Regions from separate parts of the Pseudomonas leptonychotis genome, predicted to be linked through region 4. Evidence: riboswitches for the same ligand, from Rfam matches in the RefSeq annotation. Region 4 holds a riboswitch; each other region holds the start of a gene.
What was found. A riboswitch is a leader RNA that binds a small molecule or an ion and turns the genes downstream of it on or off. The one in region 4 is predicted to bind cobalamin.
Positions count from the first base shown of each region.

Region 1: another riboswitch for cobalamin. It lies ahead of D8779_RS03645 (energy-coupling factor ABC transporter permease); the one in region 4 lies ahead of cobG (precorrin-3B synthase).
Region 2: another riboswitch for cobalamin. It lies ahead of D8779_RS16290 (TonB-dependent receptor domain-containing protein); the one in region 4 lies ahead of cobG (precorrin-3B synthase).
Region 3: another riboswitch for cobalamin. It lies ahead of cobO (cob(I)yrinic acid a,c-diamide adenosyltransferase); the one in region 4 lies ahead of cobG (precorrin-3B synthase).

Region 1 is NZ_RFLV01000001.1:797,938-801,982, reverse strand. It holds gene D8779_RS03650 (acyl-CoA dehydrogenase family protein) at 1-729, shown strand, start outside; cobalamin riboswitch at 832-1,039, shown strand; gene D8779_RS03645 (energy-coupling factor ABC transporter permease) at 1,095-1,775, shown strand; gene D8779_RS03640 (hypothetical protein) at 1,780-2,523, opposite strand; gene D8779_RS03635 (DUF3703 domain-containing protein) at 2,632-2,958, shown strand; gene amn (AMP nucleosidase) at 3,042-4,045, shown strand, end outside.
Region 2 is NZ_RFLV01000003.1:428,359-432,403, reverse strand. It holds gene D8779_RS16295 (cobalamin-binding protein) at 1-251, shown strand, start outside; gene D8779_RS16290 (TonB-dependent receptor domain-containing protein) at 299-2,179, opposite strand; cobalamin riboswitch at 2,280-2,492, opposite strand; gene dxs (1-deoxy-D-xylulose-5-phosphate synthase) at 2,559-4,045, opposite strand, start outside.
Region 3 is NZ_RFLV01000002.1:520,629-524,673, reverse strand. It holds gene D8779_RS12985 (C40 family peptidase) at 1-150, shown strand, start outside; gene D8779_RS12980 (C40 family peptidase) at 311-835, shown strand; gene D8779_RS12975 (O-methyltransferase) at 1,137-1,799, shown strand; gene D8779_RS12970 (hypothetical protein) at 1,815-2,135, shown strand; cobalamin riboswitch at 2,208-2,477, shown strand; gene cobO (cob(I)yrinic acid a,c-diamide adenosyltransferase) at 2,587-3,198, shown strand; gene D8779_RS12960 (cobyrinic acid a,c-diamide synthase CobB) at 3,198-4,045, shown strand, end outside.
Region 4 is NZ_RFLV01000001.1:1,623,257-1,627,301, reverse strand. It holds gene D8779_RS07360 (precorrin-2 C(20)-methyltransferase) at 1-357, opposite strand, end outside; gene D8779_RS07355 (precorrin-8X methylmutase) at 354-980, opposite strand; gene cobG (precorrin-3B synthase) at 973-2,316, opposite strand; cobalamin riboswitch at 2,417-2,613, opposite strand; gene cbiE (precorrin-6y C5,15-methyltransferase (decarboxylating) subunit CbiE) at 2,818-4,020, shown strand; gene D8779_RS07340 (cobalt-precorrin-6A reductase) at 4,017-4,045, shown strand, end outside.

The DNA of each region.
Region 1 (4,045 bases), 830 kb from region 4:
ATCGGCTCCAGTGCGTTGATGCGTCAGGCCTTGACTCAGGCCGCGCACCATTGCGCCCATCGCCAGGTGGGCGGCCGTGTGCTCAGCGAACAACCGCTGATGCAGAACGTGCTGGCTGATTTGGCCCTGGAAAGTGAAGCGGCCCTGGCCCTGACCCTGCGCATGGGCAAGGCGCTGGATAACGCCCATGACGAGCAGGAGGACAAGTTCGCGCGGCTGGTCACTGCTGTGGGTAAATATTGGATCTGCAAGCGTGCGCCAGCGATGATCAACGAGGCCGCCGAGTGCATGGGCGGCGCCGGTTATGTCGAGGACACCATCCTGCCGCGGCTGTACCGCGAAGCGCCGGTCAACTCCACCTGGGAAGGCTCCGGCAATGTGCAGTGCCTGGATGTATTGCGTGCCCTGTCCAAAGAACCCGGCGTGCTCGATGCGCTGTTTACCGAACTGGGTGATGGCCATGGTGATGTACGCTTGAAGGCGCATATTGCCCAGCTGCAAGCGGACTTCCGCGACACCACCGATATCCAGTATCGCGCCCGTCAACTTACCGAAGACGTGGCTCTGGCGCTGCAGGCCAAGCTGTTGCTGGAAGCCGGCAATGCGGCGGTGTCCGATGCCTTTATCGCCAGCCGTCTGGGCGGTCAGGGTGGCCGGGTTTACGGCACCTTGCCGCGTGGCTTGGATGTTGAGGCGTTGCTGGCGCGCAGCACACCGCATCTGGTCTGAGGTGTACGCTCTCTAGCAAGGGCATTTAGGCGAATTGTGGTGTTCTGCTTGAACCTGAGCCCGGCCCTCTGCGCCGGGCTCTGTCATTTCTGCGTGCGGCCGGGTAAGGTGGCCGCCGATGGTTCCGCAGCGTGTTACGCGAGTGGATGAAAAGGGAACATGGTGGGTACTGCAACACGTACCGAAGCCATGGCTGCCCCCGCAACTGTAAACGGTGAGCGACGCCCCTATACCACTGGCCGCAAGGTCGGGAAGGTGGGCGAAGTGTTAAGCCGTGAGCCAGGAGACCTGCCATCGAAGCCGGGCACTGATGCCCAATCCCTCAATCCAGATCATCGCGCGGTGGGCGCGGTACAGGAATCTCTATGCACATCGAACCAGAAGTCGTTACTGGCGCCAAACTCTTCCTCAGTTATGCAACCGCCGCAGGTGCCTTAGGCCTCACGGCCAAGCTTGCCCTCGACAGCGTGCGCGATAACGGTGGCTCCGCTGCCCTAGCGCTACGCAGCCTAATCACCACCGCCTTGGTGTTCTGCTTCTTCGAAGTCTTTCCGCATCAAGCGGTTGGCGTTTCTGAGGTGCACCTGATCCTCGGTTCAACCTTGCTGCTGCTGTTTGGTGCCGGTGCCACGGCTATCGGTTTGGCGCTCGGTTTGCTGCTGCAAGGGCTGCTATTCGCTCAGTTCGACTTGCCGCAGTACGGCATGAACGTCACCACCTTGCTGGTGCCGTTGTGGGGTATCAGTCTGCTGGCCAAACGCCTTATCGCGCCCGGCACTGCTTATGTGGATCTCTCCTACAAGCAGGCGCTGGCACTGTCGACGGCTTATCAGGGCGGTATCGTCGCCTGGGTCGGCTTCTGGGCGGTCTACGGCAACGGCTTCTCCGGCGAGAACCTGGCGGCCGTGGGCAGCTTCGGCCTGGCCTATATGAGCGTGATTCTGCTTGAGCCGCTGGTCGACCTCGGCGTACTGGCTGCGGCCAAGGCGCTGTCGAGTTATAGCCGTGGGCCGTTGTTTAACGCGCGCCTGCATCAGCCGGCCTGATTGATCAGCGGCGCCGCTGCCAGATTAGCTTGCCGGTATTGCTCTCAGTGACCAGGTACTGGTCACTGAAGCGATAGTAGGCGGCAGGCTGATAATCACTGCTGCCCTGCATCTGCACTTCCAGCAGGCCGTTGTTGCTCTGCCAGCGACCGCTGTATTGCAGCTCGCCAGGGCTGTCGTAGTTCCAGTCTGCGCCGCCCGCTACGCTGCGCGTCCACTGCGAAACGCTGCCGTCATCACTCAGTTGCAAAATCATCTGGGTGGTCATGGAGGCGAAGCTGGCGCCGTCGCTGTTGATGATCTTCTCGTGCACCCAGGTGCCGATCAGCGCTGGGTCGCGTGTTGCACTGCTGCTTGGGCGGCTACTTTGCGTGGCTGCTGCAGCGCTAAGGTTTTGCCGATGGAACAGCGCCTTGCGCTCCAGGGTTGCCCCGGTAGTCGGATTGCGCGCAGCGATATGGGTGTTGAGCACGCCGTTGGCGTAGGTGGCATTCATATTGGCGATCAACTGCCCGGACTGCGGCTCGCTGATCTGTGCGCTGAGTAACTGGCCGTCAAAGCTGCCGCTGATTTGCAGGCGCAACCTCGCCCCTTCTACGTACTCCCCCGTGACCTGCTGGCCTTGGCTGCGCAGGTACATTTCGGCCGGCTGACCGTCGAGCGTTGTCAGGTAATGGCCGTCCAGGGCGTCGGCCAATAAGCATGGGGGGAGCAGGCACAACACAAGTGTGAGCAAGGCGCGGTGCATGGATCTTCCTCTAAAGGGGGGCTGACTGAAGATTAGCTGCTGTTGCTTGACCTGGGTGCCGCCCCGCGCATGCAGACTGCTGGCGAACCTACTTAGGAGTGTGTCGCCATGACCCGTGAACAGGCTTTTTGGCAAGAGTACCAACTGTCCCGCGCTCAGCGCGGCCTTGATCCAGCCGCTGAACTGCGCCATTTGGAGCGGGCGCACATCCTCGGTCAGCGCTATTTCAGCGAGCACCTGCGCAGTCACCTGTGGATGCTCGCCTGGGCCTGGCGTCAGCGCGACGTGGCCGAGGGCCTGGCGCAGCTGTTGCGCATTCCCGGTAGTATCGGTTCGCTATTGGGGGTGTTTCCTCTGGGGAATCCGGGCTCGCGGCGGGTTGGCGCGTTGACTCCGCAGCCGTTGCCTGAGGACCTGAAAGCTCTGCTCAAGTAGCCCGCAGCGGCAACGCCGCGCTATCGCATGCGCGGCGGATCAGGGCAAGATAGAGCCATTGAGATCAGCCTGGAAGGTGCCTTGTGAACCCTTGTTCCGATGACTTTATTGTCGCCAATACCGCTGAAGAAGCCGTGGACCGTCTGGCCGCCTTGCACCTGCAAGCGACTACGGCCCTTAGTCAGGCGCTCAAGCGTTACCTGAAGGAGCGCGCCAAGCCGGACGTCGCCCAGCAATGTCAGTTTCGCTACCCCGAGCTGCGCCTGATCTACCAGGGCCAGGGCGAGGTACCAGCCAGCGTGCGTGCCTATGCCAAGGTGCAAGTGCCGGGCACTTACAGCATCACCGTCACCCACCCGGCGGCGTTTCGTAAGTATCTGCTGGAGCAGTTACGTCCGTTGATGGGCGACTTCACCGTGCAGGTGGAAGTGGGCATCAGCCAGCAGAATATTCCCTACCCCTATGTGGTTGAGCAGGGCGACGAGCTGGCCGGTTCCGGGGTGACTGCTGCCGAGCTGGCGCGGGTGTTCCCCAGCACCGACCTGTCGGCCGCCACCGATGGTATTGCCGATGGCCTGTACGACTGGGAAAACACCGACCCGCTGCCGCTGGCGCTGTTTGACGCGGCGCGGGTGGACTTCTCCTTGCGTCGTCTGGTGCATTACACCGGCAGCGATTGGCGCCATGTGCAGCCGTGGATTCTGTTGACCAACTACCACCGTTACGTCGACCAGTTTATTCGCCACGGTCTGGACATGCTGGTGGGTGACTCGCGCTTCACCCGCATGGTGTTGCCCGGCAACGTAGTTATCAGTCGCGGCATGGCCGAAGGTGAGATGCAGGCGATCATCGAAACCGTGGTCTGGCACCGTTACCAGATGCCGGCTTATCACCTACAAGGTGAAAGCGAGGGCGATGGCATTACCTTGGTCAATATCGGTGTCGGCCCTTCCAACGCCAAAAACATCACCGACCACCTCGCGGTGCTGCGCCCGCATTGCTGGCTGATGATCGGCCACTGCGGCGGCCTGCGCCAATCGCAGACCATCGGCGACTACGTGCTGGCCCACGCCTATATGCGTCGTGA
Region 2 (4,045 bases), on a different contig from region 4:
CTGAAAATGTCTTTGCCGAGCTCACCTTGCCCGCGCCGCAGGTGAGTGTGGAGGCGGTGCTGCAAGCGAACCCCGAGGTGATTCTGGCCGGTGAGCAAGGGCAGTTGGACGCCTGGCGCATCTGGCCAGGCGTGACGGCGGTTGCGCGTGAGCAGCTGTGGTTGGTGCCTGATGCGGGCCTGGAGCGCCCCAGCTTTCAGATGCTGGCGGCCACCGAGCGCCTGTGTCAGGTGCTCGCCAACGCCCAATAAAAAGCCCCGCAGTGTGCGAGGCTTCAGTTCACGCTGCAGGCAATACCTCAGAGTTGAGGTGTCCAGGTCACGGCAAACAGCGCGGTGCGGCCTTCGCTGTTGTAGCCGAAGCGGCCGTTGCTTGTGCTGTAAGTCGCTTCGGCATAGTCCTGGTCGAAGAGGTTGTTGAGTTTCAGGTCGAAGGCCACTTCCTGACTGGCGTGCCACTTGCCGCGCAGGCTCAGCAGGCCATAGCCGGCCAATTCGCGGGTGTTCTCAGCATCGTCATAGCGGCCACTTACGGCGCGCCAGCTGGCACCCACTGCAAATTCACCGAATGGCCGATCGATATCCAGGCTCAGCGTACGTTTGGCGCGGCGTGTGAGGGTGTGGCCAGTGTCACGATCGCGCGGGTCGATCAAAGCAAGTGCCAGGTTGGCCTGCCAGCCATACAGCTCCTGTTTGAGCGCCGCCTCGACGCCATTGATGCGGGCGGTCTGCACGTTCTGCGGAATGAAGTTCTGGTCGAGCACAATCGCGTCTTGCAGGTCGATGCGGTAGAGCGAAAGTTCCAGCGCGCCGGTTTCGCTGTAACGGCTGCGCCATTGGGCTTCGTAGCTTTTGGATGTTTCCGGTTTCAGGTCAGGGTTGGCGCTCGCGGAGCAAAAGCCGCCGAAACAGAAATCGGGGTAGTACAGGTCGTTGAAGGTAGGGGCGCGGAAGCCTTCGCTGTAGGACAGGATCAAATCGTTGTCGTCGTTGAAGGGCACCGTCAGCGCGGCGTTCCAGCTGTTCTTACTGCCGAACTGCTGGTTTTTGTCATGCCGCAGGCCCAGCTCGGTCGAGAACGCGTCGGCCTTGTAGCGGTGCTGAACAAATGCGGCCTGGTTCCAGCGCGACACCTCATTGAAGTTTTCGCTGCCACTCACGCGGTCCTCATACCAATCGGCACCCAGCAGTACTTCGTGGCGGTCGTTGAGGGTCAGGGTGTTTACCCAGTTGGCTGAGTCGCGGTAGGTGTTGAAACTGTAAAACGCATCGCTACTGGCTTGCGGTTGATCGTTGCCGGTGTCGCGTTTGTCCTCGCTGTGGCCAATTTCCAGGCGGCTATTCCACGTGTCGTTGAGGTTGGCGTCGATATAGCTGGAGAGGCTGCTGAGCCGAAAATCTGTGGTCGGCAGCGAGGTGCTGAAAAGGTCTTCAAACTCGGCCTGGCCGCGCTGATCGAGCGCGCTGAAACCCACTTTCAAGTCGTCATTGAAGCGGTGCGAAAGGTTCAGCGTCAGCGACTTATTGCGGTAGGCGTCGTCATCGCTATTGGCGCCGAAGTTGTCGCGTGTGGCGTCGATCCCTTGGGTTTCATCGAGTACCGCGCCCAGGTTAAAGCGGGTGTACGCGTCGCCGCCGGATACACCAAGGCTGCGTTCGAAGGTTTGGTTGCTGCCGGCGCCCAGGCGCACGTAGGGCTTGAGCCCGTCGCCGCTGCCTTGGCGGGTGAAGATTTGCACGACCCCGCCGATGGCATCCGAGCCATAGAGCGCTGAGCGCGCGCCGCGCACAACTTCAACGCGCTCGATCTGCTCGGGGCTGAGAAACTCCAGGCTGCTGGTGCCGCTGGACGCGGCGGCAATACGCTGGCCATCCACCAGGATCAGGGTTTGCGCGGTCGAAGTACCCCGCACGAACAGGCCCGTCTGGCTGCCTGCGCCGCCGGTACGGCTGACACTGACGCCCGGTACTCGCTCAAGCAGCTCGGCCACGCTACGAACTTGCAGGCGCTCAATGTCTTTGCGGGTAAATACCGTGGTAGCCGCTGTCACCTGCTCAATCGGTTCGGCATGCCGTCCAGAGGTCACAACCAACGGCTGCACCTCGCGGATGCTGGTTTGGTCAGCGTGGGCAGCCAGCGGCGTCAGCGCCACAGCCAAAGCAATACGGGACAACTTCATGTGATATTCCTCAAAAGACACAACACTTTTGAGGAGGGCAGGGGCAAGAACGGGCGCGCGCAAACGCAGCCTGAGCTTGACGGTGATGCCCTCCGCAACACCAGTCACATCCAGCAAGGCCGGTCTCCGGGCTCTCGACATGTGCAGCTTCACCTTCCCGGATTGCGCCAGTGGTTTATTAGGCTGCGTGCAGAATGGCTCTGCGGTCGATTACCGTTGCGGGGGCAGCGCCGGGTTGGCTGTTAAGAGCGCACCGGCTTCCCGTTTAACGCCGCTTCACTAAGAAGGGCGCACCTTGGCGGAAGTAAAACGCCGCGCACCTTAATGCGCGGTTGGATGAATTACAAGCAAGCAAGAATCAGGTTTGGATGAGCGGTGCTCATGCAGGCAGCGTGCTGAGGCGCTCGCGTACAGCTGCCTCTATCCCGGCAGCATCCAGCCCACATTCGGCCAGCATCTGTGCAGGCTTGGCGTGCTCAACGTAGTAATCAGGCAGGCCCAGGTGCAGCACCGGTTTGAGGATGCCAGCATGGGCGAGGAATTCGCTGACGGCACTGCCGGCACCTCCCATTACGCTGTTCTCTTCAACCGTGACCAGCAGCTCGTGACTGGCCGCGAGCTGACGCACCAGGGCTTCGTCCAGTGGTTTGACGAAGCGCATATCCACCACGCTGGCGTCGAGAGCCTCGGCGACTTTCAGCGCCTCATTCAACTGCACGCCGAACACTAGAAGTGCCGTTTTGCTGCCTTGGCGACGAATGATGCCCTTGCCGATTTCCAGTGGTGCGAGGCCTGACTCGATGGCGGCATTCGGGCCGCTGCCGCGCGGGTAGCGCACTGCTGCCGGGCCGTCGAACAGATGGCCGGTGGTTAGCATGCGGCGCAGCTCGTTCTCATCGCTCGGCGTCATCACCAGCATGCCGGGGATGCAGCGCAGGTAGGCAATGTCGAAGCTGCCGGCGTGGGTCGGTCCGTCTTCGCCAACCAGGCCGGCGCGATCGATGGCGAACAGCACATCAAGGTGCTGCACGGCGACGTCGTGGATCAACTGGTCGTAAGCGCGTTGTAGGAAGGTCGAATAAATCGCCACCACCGGCTTCACGCCGTCGCAGGCCATGCCAGCGGCCAGCGTTACCGCGTGCTGTTCGGCGATGGCGACGTCGAAATAGCGCTCGGGGTAACGTTCGCTGAACGCCACCAGGTCCGAACCTTCCTTCATCGCTGGAGTGATACCGACCAGGCGCGGGTCCTCGGCGGCCATGTCGCACAGCCATTGGCCGAAGACGCTGGAGTACTTGGGGCCGCTAGGTTTCTTCGGTGCGCTGTTGGCCCCCGGTTTGATCGGTTCCAGCTTGGTGATGGCGTGGTAGCCAATCGGGTCGGCCTCGGCCGGGGCGAAGCCCTTGCCCTTTTTGGTCACCACATGCAGGAATTGCGGGCCGTCGAGTTCGCGCATGTTGCGCAGGGTGGCCAGCAGGGTCGGCAGGTCGTGGCCGTCGATGGGGCCGATGTAGTTCCAGCCCAGCTCCTCGAACAAGGTGCCGGAGACCAGCATGCCTTTGGCGTGTTCTTCGGTTTTACGGGCTATTTCCCAGGCACCGGGCAGCTTCGACAGCACTTTTTTGCTGCCTTCGCGCATGTTGGCGTAGGTGCGGCTGGAGAGAATTTTGGCCAGGTAGGTGGACAGGCCGCCGACGTTCTTGGAGATCGACATGTCGTTGTCGTTCAGCACCACCAGCATGTTGGCTTTGACATCAGAGGCGTGATTCAGCGCCTCGAAGGCCATGCCGGCGGTCAGCGCGCCGTCACCGATTACCGCGACCGATTTGCGCTTGCTGCCTTGCATGCGCGCGGCGATGGCCATGC
Region 3 (4,045 bases), on a different contig from region 4:
GGTGATAACCAGTTTATCCATTCCAGCAGCAGTCGCAGCGGCGGCGTACGGGTCGATAACCTGGATGATCGCTACTGGTCGCGTACCTTTATCGAAGCCAAGCGTGCTCTGGCGCTGGCGCCAAGCGACTCGGTTGTACGCCATCCTTGAACCCTGTAAGTGGCAGCTGAATCTTTTCGGTTGCCACGATTAAGCGATACGCCAAGTCCATCTCGATAGTTTTCAATAACCTGCCAAGCAAAGCTAAAGCTTGCACTACGATGTGCAAGCCGGCAGAGTAGGGCGCATCCCGGCTCAGGATCGCTCGTCCATGACCGCTATCGCTCGTTTCAGCTTGATTGCCCTTGCCGCGCTGCTCAGCGCCTGCTCCAGTAATCCGCCTGCACCACCCCCACAACCGGTCGCATATGCACCGATCAGCAGCTTTAACGGCAATGCTGATGATGTGCTGTTTCGCGCCCTGGGTCTGGTTGGCACACCCTATCGCTACGGCGGTAATACCCCGGACGGCGGCTTCGACTGCAGCGGTTTGATTGGTTTTGTTTATCGCGATGCAGCCGGTATTCGCCTGCCGCGCTCGACTCGCGAACTGATCAGTATGCGCGCCCCGACTGTCGGCCGTGACCGCCTGCAAAGTGGTGATCTGCTGTTCTTCGCCACCAATGGCGGCAGTCAGGTCAGCCACGCCGGCATCTATGTCGGCAATGGCCGCTTTGTTCACGCCCCCTCGAGCGGCGGTACCGTGCGCCTGGACAGCCTGAGCAACAGTTACTGGCAACGCACCTACCTGAATGCTAAACGTGTATTCACCCCGGAACTGGCGCGCAACCCCTGAGAACCTGTCTACGATCTGCTGCGCGTCGGCCATCCGGCGTTAAAAACAGCCTCGGTAAGCCGCTTGGGGCTAACGCGCTTCTGCGCGACCCGAAGGGCGAGTGAAACGAGTAATGCTCATTTACAGCTCGTAAACTCCGCCTCCTCGGCTATTTTTGCCTTGCCTTGCCTTGCCTTGCCTTGCCTTGCCTTGCCTTGCCTTGCCTTGCCTTGCCTTGCCTTGCCTTGCCTTGCCTTGCCTTGCTCTAGCTTGCGAGATCATAAACGGGTTCTAGCAGCGGTTTTTTGCAGAGGGAGTTAGCATGACCAACCGAACGCTCAATCTCGATACCGCCCTGTACCAATACCTGCTGGATGTCTCCCTGCGTGAAACACCGCTGCTCAAACGCCTGCGTGAAGAAACTGCTCAGCTGAGTACTGCGCGTTGGCAGATTGCCCCCGAACAGGGTCAATTTATGGCCTTGTTAGTGCAGCTGACAGGCGCGCGGCGGATTGTTGAAGTTGGCACCTTTACCGGTTACAGCGCTATTTGCATGGCTCAAGCCATGCCTGAAGATGGTCACTTGATCTGCTGTGACATTCCCGGCGAGTACAACGCCACGGCTGAACGTTACTGGCGTGAAGCAGGGCTCAGTGCGCGTATTGAGCAACGCCTAGCCCCTGCGCTACAAACCCTGGGGGCGCTGGAGGCTGAAGGTCTCGCTGGCAGTATCGATCTGCTGTTTATCGACGCCGACAAAGCCAATTACCCAGCCTATCTGGAACATGCCCTGCGCCTGGTGCGTCAAGGTGGGCTGATCCTATTCGATAATACCCTGTGGAGTGGCCGCGTGCTTGAGGAAAACCCTGAGAGCGCGGACACCCGAGCGATTCAGGCGCTCAATCTGGCGCTGTGTGACGACCCGCGCATTGACCTGTCCCTGTTGCCGCTAGGCGATGGCCTGAGCCTGTGTCGTAAACGCTAAGTCTTTACCACCTGTATGCCCGAACCGATTCGTCTGCCCGAACAACCCGATGCCTGCGAGCTCTGTAGCCGTGCAGCAGTCCTGACGCGCCACCATCTGATCCCCAAGGCGCTGCACAACAAGGTTTATGTGCAGAAGCGCTTTGGCAAAAGCGAACGCATCAGCGCCACGCTCTGGGTCTGCCGTGCTTGCCATAACCAAATCCACCGGTTGTTCAGTGAAAAAGAGTTGGCGCTGACTTACAACAATCGCGACAGCCTGCTCAGTGATGAGCGCCTGCGCACCTTTGTTGAGTGGCTGGCCAGCAAGCCAGTAGGCTTTATGCCGAGGCATTGACCTGTCGCATCAATGGCTGGTTCTCGACTGTAAGCCGCGCATTCGTTTGACGCTTAATCGCGAACTCTCTACCCTTCGCGCCTTGTAGCAGGTGCCTCCGACGCTATGCGTGTGCGGGGTGAAACTGGGAAGTCGGTGCGCTGAACGTGTTTACGTCAGTCATTCCGACGCTGCCCCCGCAACGGTAAGTGAGTTAAACGCCGCTATTGCCACTGTGCTGAACGCATGGGAAGGCGCGGCTTAGAGCCTTTTTATGATCTGGCTCGCTAGATCATAAGTAGTTTCTGAGAGCTATAAGGCTCGCTCACAAGCCCGGAGACCGGCCTGTTGCAGTCCACGGCATCGCGGAGGGCGATGGCTGGCGCGTGCTTGGCGCTATGCGTGAGCCCGCGCTTGCTGTTTCTTCGCCTGCTTATTTCAGCCAGATCGCCTTGGGGCGGTGGAGCATGCGATGACTGAATCGATTGAGCGTGACGCCCGACACAAGGCGCGCATGGCCCGCAAGAAAACCCTTATCGACGAAAAGATCGCCCAGGCTCAGGACGAATACGGCCTGCTGCTGGTGCACAGCGGCAACGGCAAGGGTAAGAGCAGCAGCGCCTTTGGCATGGTCGCGCGCGCCTTGGGCCACGGCCTCAAAGTTGGCGTGGTGCAATTTATCAAAGGTGCGGCCAGCACTGGCGAAGAAACCTTCTTTCGCCGTTTCCCCGATGAGGTCAGCTATCACGTAATGGGCGAGGGCTTTACCTGGGAGACCCAGGATCGCCAGCGTGATATCGACAAGGCTCGCGAGGCCTGGGCGGTGGCGGCGCAGCTGCTAAATGACCCCGCCGTTGGCCTGGTGGTGCTGGATGAACTGAATATCGCGCTGAAATACGGCTATCTGGAACTCGACGCGGTGCTCGCCGATATCGAAGCGCGGCCGCTGCTACAGCATGTGGTGGTGACTGGGCGTGGCGCATTGCCGGGGATGATTGAGGCGGCGGATACCGTCACCGAGATGAGCCTGGTCAAGCATGCGTTCAAGGCTGGCGTGAAGGCTCAGAAGGGAGTGGAGTTTTAATGAGCGACTCCAGCGCCCGTCAGTGCCCGGCACTGTTGATTGCCGCGCCGGCCTCCGGTCAGGGCAAGACCACGGTGACTGCAGCCTTGGCGCGCCTGCATACACGTCAAGGCAAACGCGTGCGGGTGTTCAAGTGCGGCCCGGATTTTCTCGACCCGATGATCCTGGCCCGCGCCAGTGGCGCGCCGGTGTATCAGCTCGACCTGTGGATGGTCGGTGCAGCGGAGAGCCGTCGGTTGCTCTGGGAAGCGGCGGGTGAGGCCGATCTGATTCTGATCGAGGGGGTGATGGGCTTGTTCGATGGCACGCCGTCGGCGGCCGACTTGGCGCGGCACTTCGGCGTACCGGTGCTGGCGGTGATCGATGGCTCGGCCATGGCGCAGACCTTTGGCGCCATGGCCCATGGCCTGGCAACGTTCCAGCCGGATCTGCCGTTCTCCGGCGTGCTCGGCAATCGTGTCGGCAGTACGCGGCACGGCGAAATTCTACGCGATGCGCTGCCGGCCTCGATTCGTTGGTACGGTGCATTGCCGCGCAGCGCCGAAGTCGGTTTGCCGAGCCGGCATCTGGGCTTGGTGCAGGCGGGCGAATTACTCGATTTGGATGCACGCCTGGACGCCGCCGCCGATGCCTTGGCCGCCAGCGCCGATACTTGCTTGCCGCCGCCGGTCAGCTTTGCGGCGCCCGAACAGGCCAGACCCGCTGAGCTGCTCAAGGGCGTGCGCATCGGTGTGGCGCGCGACAGCGCCTTTGCTTTTCTCTACCAGGCCAATCTCGATCTGCTGTGCGAACTGGGCGCTGAGTTGACGTTTTTTTCGCCGCTCAACGATAAGCAACTGCCTGCTAT
Region 4 (4,045 bases):
GAACGGGTCGCCTTCGCAGATCACCGCGACATCCTGACCAGCGTCCAGGTGGGCTGCGATTTGCACTGCGCAGGTGTCGTAGAAGTCGCTGATCACATCTTCATAACTCAGCGGCGCGGCGAGTTTTTCCGTGGTCACCGGGTAGACCAGCGGTAGGCGCTGCTGGCTGTCGGTCAGGTGCGCTTCGATAATGCCGAAGGCGTTGCCGCCCTGACCCTTGTTGGCTTTGGCCTTGGCCACGAAGTAGCCAACCACCGGCGCCGACTGCAGCAAACGCAGGGCTTTAAGAGTGATCAGCTCCGGGTCGCCGGGACCAACGCCGATGCCAAGCAGGCGGCCTTTTTGGGTACTCATCACTCCACCTCCGTGGCCAAAGCGTTGACCGCGGCTACCGCCATGGCGCTGCCGCCACGCCTGCCGCGCACGATTACATAGGGCACGCCACGGCTATCGGCGGCCAGGGCGTCCTTGGATTCCGCCGCGCCGATAAAGCCCACCGGCATGCCGATAATCAGCGCTGGTTTTGGCGCGCCGGCGTCGAGCATTTCCAGCAGGTAAAACAGCGCGGTGGGCGCGTTGCCGATTACCACCACGCTGCCTTCCAGGTGCTCGCGCCAATGCTCCAGCGCGACTGCCGAGCGGGTATTACCCAGTGCACGGGCCTGCTCAATCACGCCTTCGTTATGCAGGGTGCAGATCACCGGGTTATTCGCAGCCAGGCGCGGGCGGGTGATGCCTTCGGCGACCATCCGCGCATCGCAGAGAATCGGCGCACCCTTGGCCAGTGCGGCGCGGCCGGCAGCACCGGCACCGGCGGAGAAGCGCAGGTCCTGCACCACATCGACCATGCCGCAGGCGTGGATGAGGCGCACGGCAAGCTTTTCCAGATCAGCGGGAATGTTGCTGAGGTCAGCCTCGGCGCGGATGGTGGCGAAGGATTGGCGGTAGATTTCCTGGCCATCGCGGATGTAATCAAGCATCGCTATTTCCTGTTGCGCAGTGGGCGGCGAACCAGTCGCCGGCCTCGTCGATCGTAATGGCGCTGGCCAGCAGTTGGCCGAAACCGGCTGCCTGCGGCGTGCGTTGATAGAGTTGGTAGTGGCCAGCGCTGCTGGCCAGCAAGGTAAAGGGCGCGGTGTGCGCAGCGGCGCAGGAGCGCGGGCAGGCGCTTAAATGCACCTGAGGGCGGACGCTGCTGGCGCGCAGCCGTGCGGAAAGGCGCAGGGCATCGGCCTTGCTGTCGCTCAAGCCTTTAGCGCAGGCGGCGGAGCCGGTGCAGGCGATCAGCTGGCTTAACGGTTCTTGCGCATCGGTGAGCAAGCCGAGGTCGTTCAGCTTGTGCAGCAGTGTGTCCGTCGAGTGTTCGGGGATATTTGGCAGCAACACACCCTGCCAGGGCGTCAGGCGCAGACTGGCATCGCCATGTTGTTCAGCCAGATCGGCCAGGGCCTGCAATTGCGCGGCGTCGATCCGTCCCAGGCGCGCGCCAGCGGCGACCATGCGCAGGTCCGCTTGCTGCTGGGGATAAATGCCGATCGGCGCGCGTGGGCTGACCGGTGTGCGTTGCCAATCGGCCGGCGGCGCTTGCACGGCAAAGGGCAGGCGCGTTTGCAGCTGTTGCAGCAGCTGGCTGGCTGGAATCACGCTTAGCAGCTGGCGCATACGGCTGTGTGCGTTGCCGGCCAGTTCGATAAACAGCCTTAGCAGCTGCTCTACCAGCGACACGGTTTGCTCTGCGTCGACCACGCCCAGTGGCTGATCACCTGGGCAGCCAGCCAGGCCAAAGGCCAGCCGTGCCGGCATGCCGGGCAGAGCGCTAAGCCAGATATCGTGCGGGTGTTCGAGCATCGCCAGGGCTTCGCCGCCATCCAACTGAATGGCGAATTTGGCCGATAGCCCGTGCAGTGCCGGGGTGCTTTGCAGCAGTTCAAGCAACGCGGCGGCTAACGGTCGGGTGTCGAGCAGCGCCTGCGGGTCGAGACCGGCGGCGGGGCTGAGCAGCAGGTTGCGCACATCATCAGCCGTCGGGTTACTTGGGCCCAGGTTGGCGGCGAGCAGGCGCTCAATCAGCTCGGCCTGCTGACCAGCTAATACGCCACGAATCTGCAGATTGCTGCGGTTGGTCAGCTCCAGCACACCGCTGGCGCAGTGTTCGGCGGCCTCGGCGATGGCGCGGGCTTGGTTGCTGCTGAGTACACCGCCAGCCAGCTTGACCCGGCAGATGCCACCGTCCAGTGCTTGCACAATGCGCAGCAGGCCGGGGCACGCGCTGGGGCGTGGTAGTGATGGATCGACGGTGATGGAATGGTCGCGCAAAAAAGGTCACCAACAACAAAGACGCGGCGACCGAACCAGCAGAGCCCGCCCTGGCACAGGGGACTCAATGGCATCGGTACACCCCGCCCGATGTTGGCACTCGCGACTAGCGTCGTCGGCAGGTCTCCTGGCTTACAGGTCTTCATCTGCTGCGGCCTTCCCGGTTACCCAGTGGCACAGTTGCGGCAAACTCGCTGTTTACAGTTGCGGGGGCAGCTCGGTCACGATCAGCAGATCGCTCCTGATTCCCTCTTAGAACCTGTTTACGATCTGCTGCGCGTCGGCCCTACTGCGTTAAAAACAGGCTCGGAATGCTCATTTACAGCTCGTAAACTCCACTTCCTCGCCTATTTTTGCCTTGCATGGCTCTAGCTCGCGAGATCGTAAACAGGTTCTTCGGCCCATTAGGGCACCGACGAAGGCGCTATTATGCCCGCTTTGCGCGCGGGTACGACAGCCAACTGGTCGGGCGGCGCGACGATGACGGTTTGAGGAAAGCGCATGACGGCCTGGTTAACCCTGGTGGGAATCGGTGAAGACGGCTATGTCGGCCTGGGCGAGGCGGCTCGCAAGGCCTTGGCTGAAGCGCAGTGCATCGTTGGCGCGGCGCGGCAGCTGGCGTTGTTGCCGGCTGATTTGCCGGGTCAGCATGAGCTGTGGCCCAGCCCTTTCAGTGTTGCGCCGGTACTGGCGCGACGCGGTACGCCGGTCTGTGTGCTGGCCAGCGGCGATCCGCTGTTCTATGGCGTGGGCGCGAGCCTGGCGCGGCAGCTGCCGGCCGAGGAAATGCGGGTGTTCTCGTTTCCGTCCTCAGTGTCCTTGGCCGCTGCTCGCCTGGGTTGGCCGCTGCAGGAGGTCACGGTGCTGTCGCTGGTGGCGCGGCCGTTGGCGGCGCTGCAGGCGCAGGTTTTCCCCGGTGCTCGACTGCTGGTGTTGAGTAATGACGGCGAGAGCCCGGCGGCGGTGGCCGAGCTGCTGCGCGAACGCGGTTTTGGTCCCAGCCGCATAACCGTACTGGAGCACTTGGGTGGCAACCAGGAGCGGCGCATTGACGGCTTGGCCAGTGATTGGGCGTTGCCGCGCGTTGCTGACTTAAATCTGCTGGCAATCGATTGTGTGGCCGTCGCCGATGCGCGTTTGCTGCCGCTTACGCCGGGTTTGCCGGACGACGCCTATCAGCACGACGGCCAGCTGACCAAGCGCGATGTGCGCGCTATCACCCTGGCGCGGTTGGCGCCGCAACCCGGTGAGCTGCTCTGGGATGTTGGCGCCGGCTGTGGCTCCATCGGTATCGAATGGATGCGCGTCCATCCCCGCTGCCGGGCGCTGGCCATCGAGGTCGATGCCGGTCGCCAGGCGCATATCCAGCACAACCGCGATGCGCTCGGTGTACCCGGCCTGCAACTGATCGCCGGTCGCGCGCCAGAAGCGTTGGCCGGATTGGCCGCGCCGGATGCGATCTTTATCGGCGGCGGCGTGACCATCCCCGGCGTGCTGGAACAATGTTGGGCCAGCCTTAAGCCGGGCGGGCGGCTGGTGGCCAATGCCGTGACCCTGCAGAGCGAGGCGGCGTTGGTGGCCTGGCGTGAACAGGTGGGCGGTGAGCTAACCCGCATCAGCGTGGCCCAGGCGCAGCCGCTGGGCGGCTTTGATACCTGGCGCAGCGCCTTGCCGATCACCCTACTGGAGGTGCGTAAGCCGTGAGTCTTCGTATTTTGCTGCTGGGCGG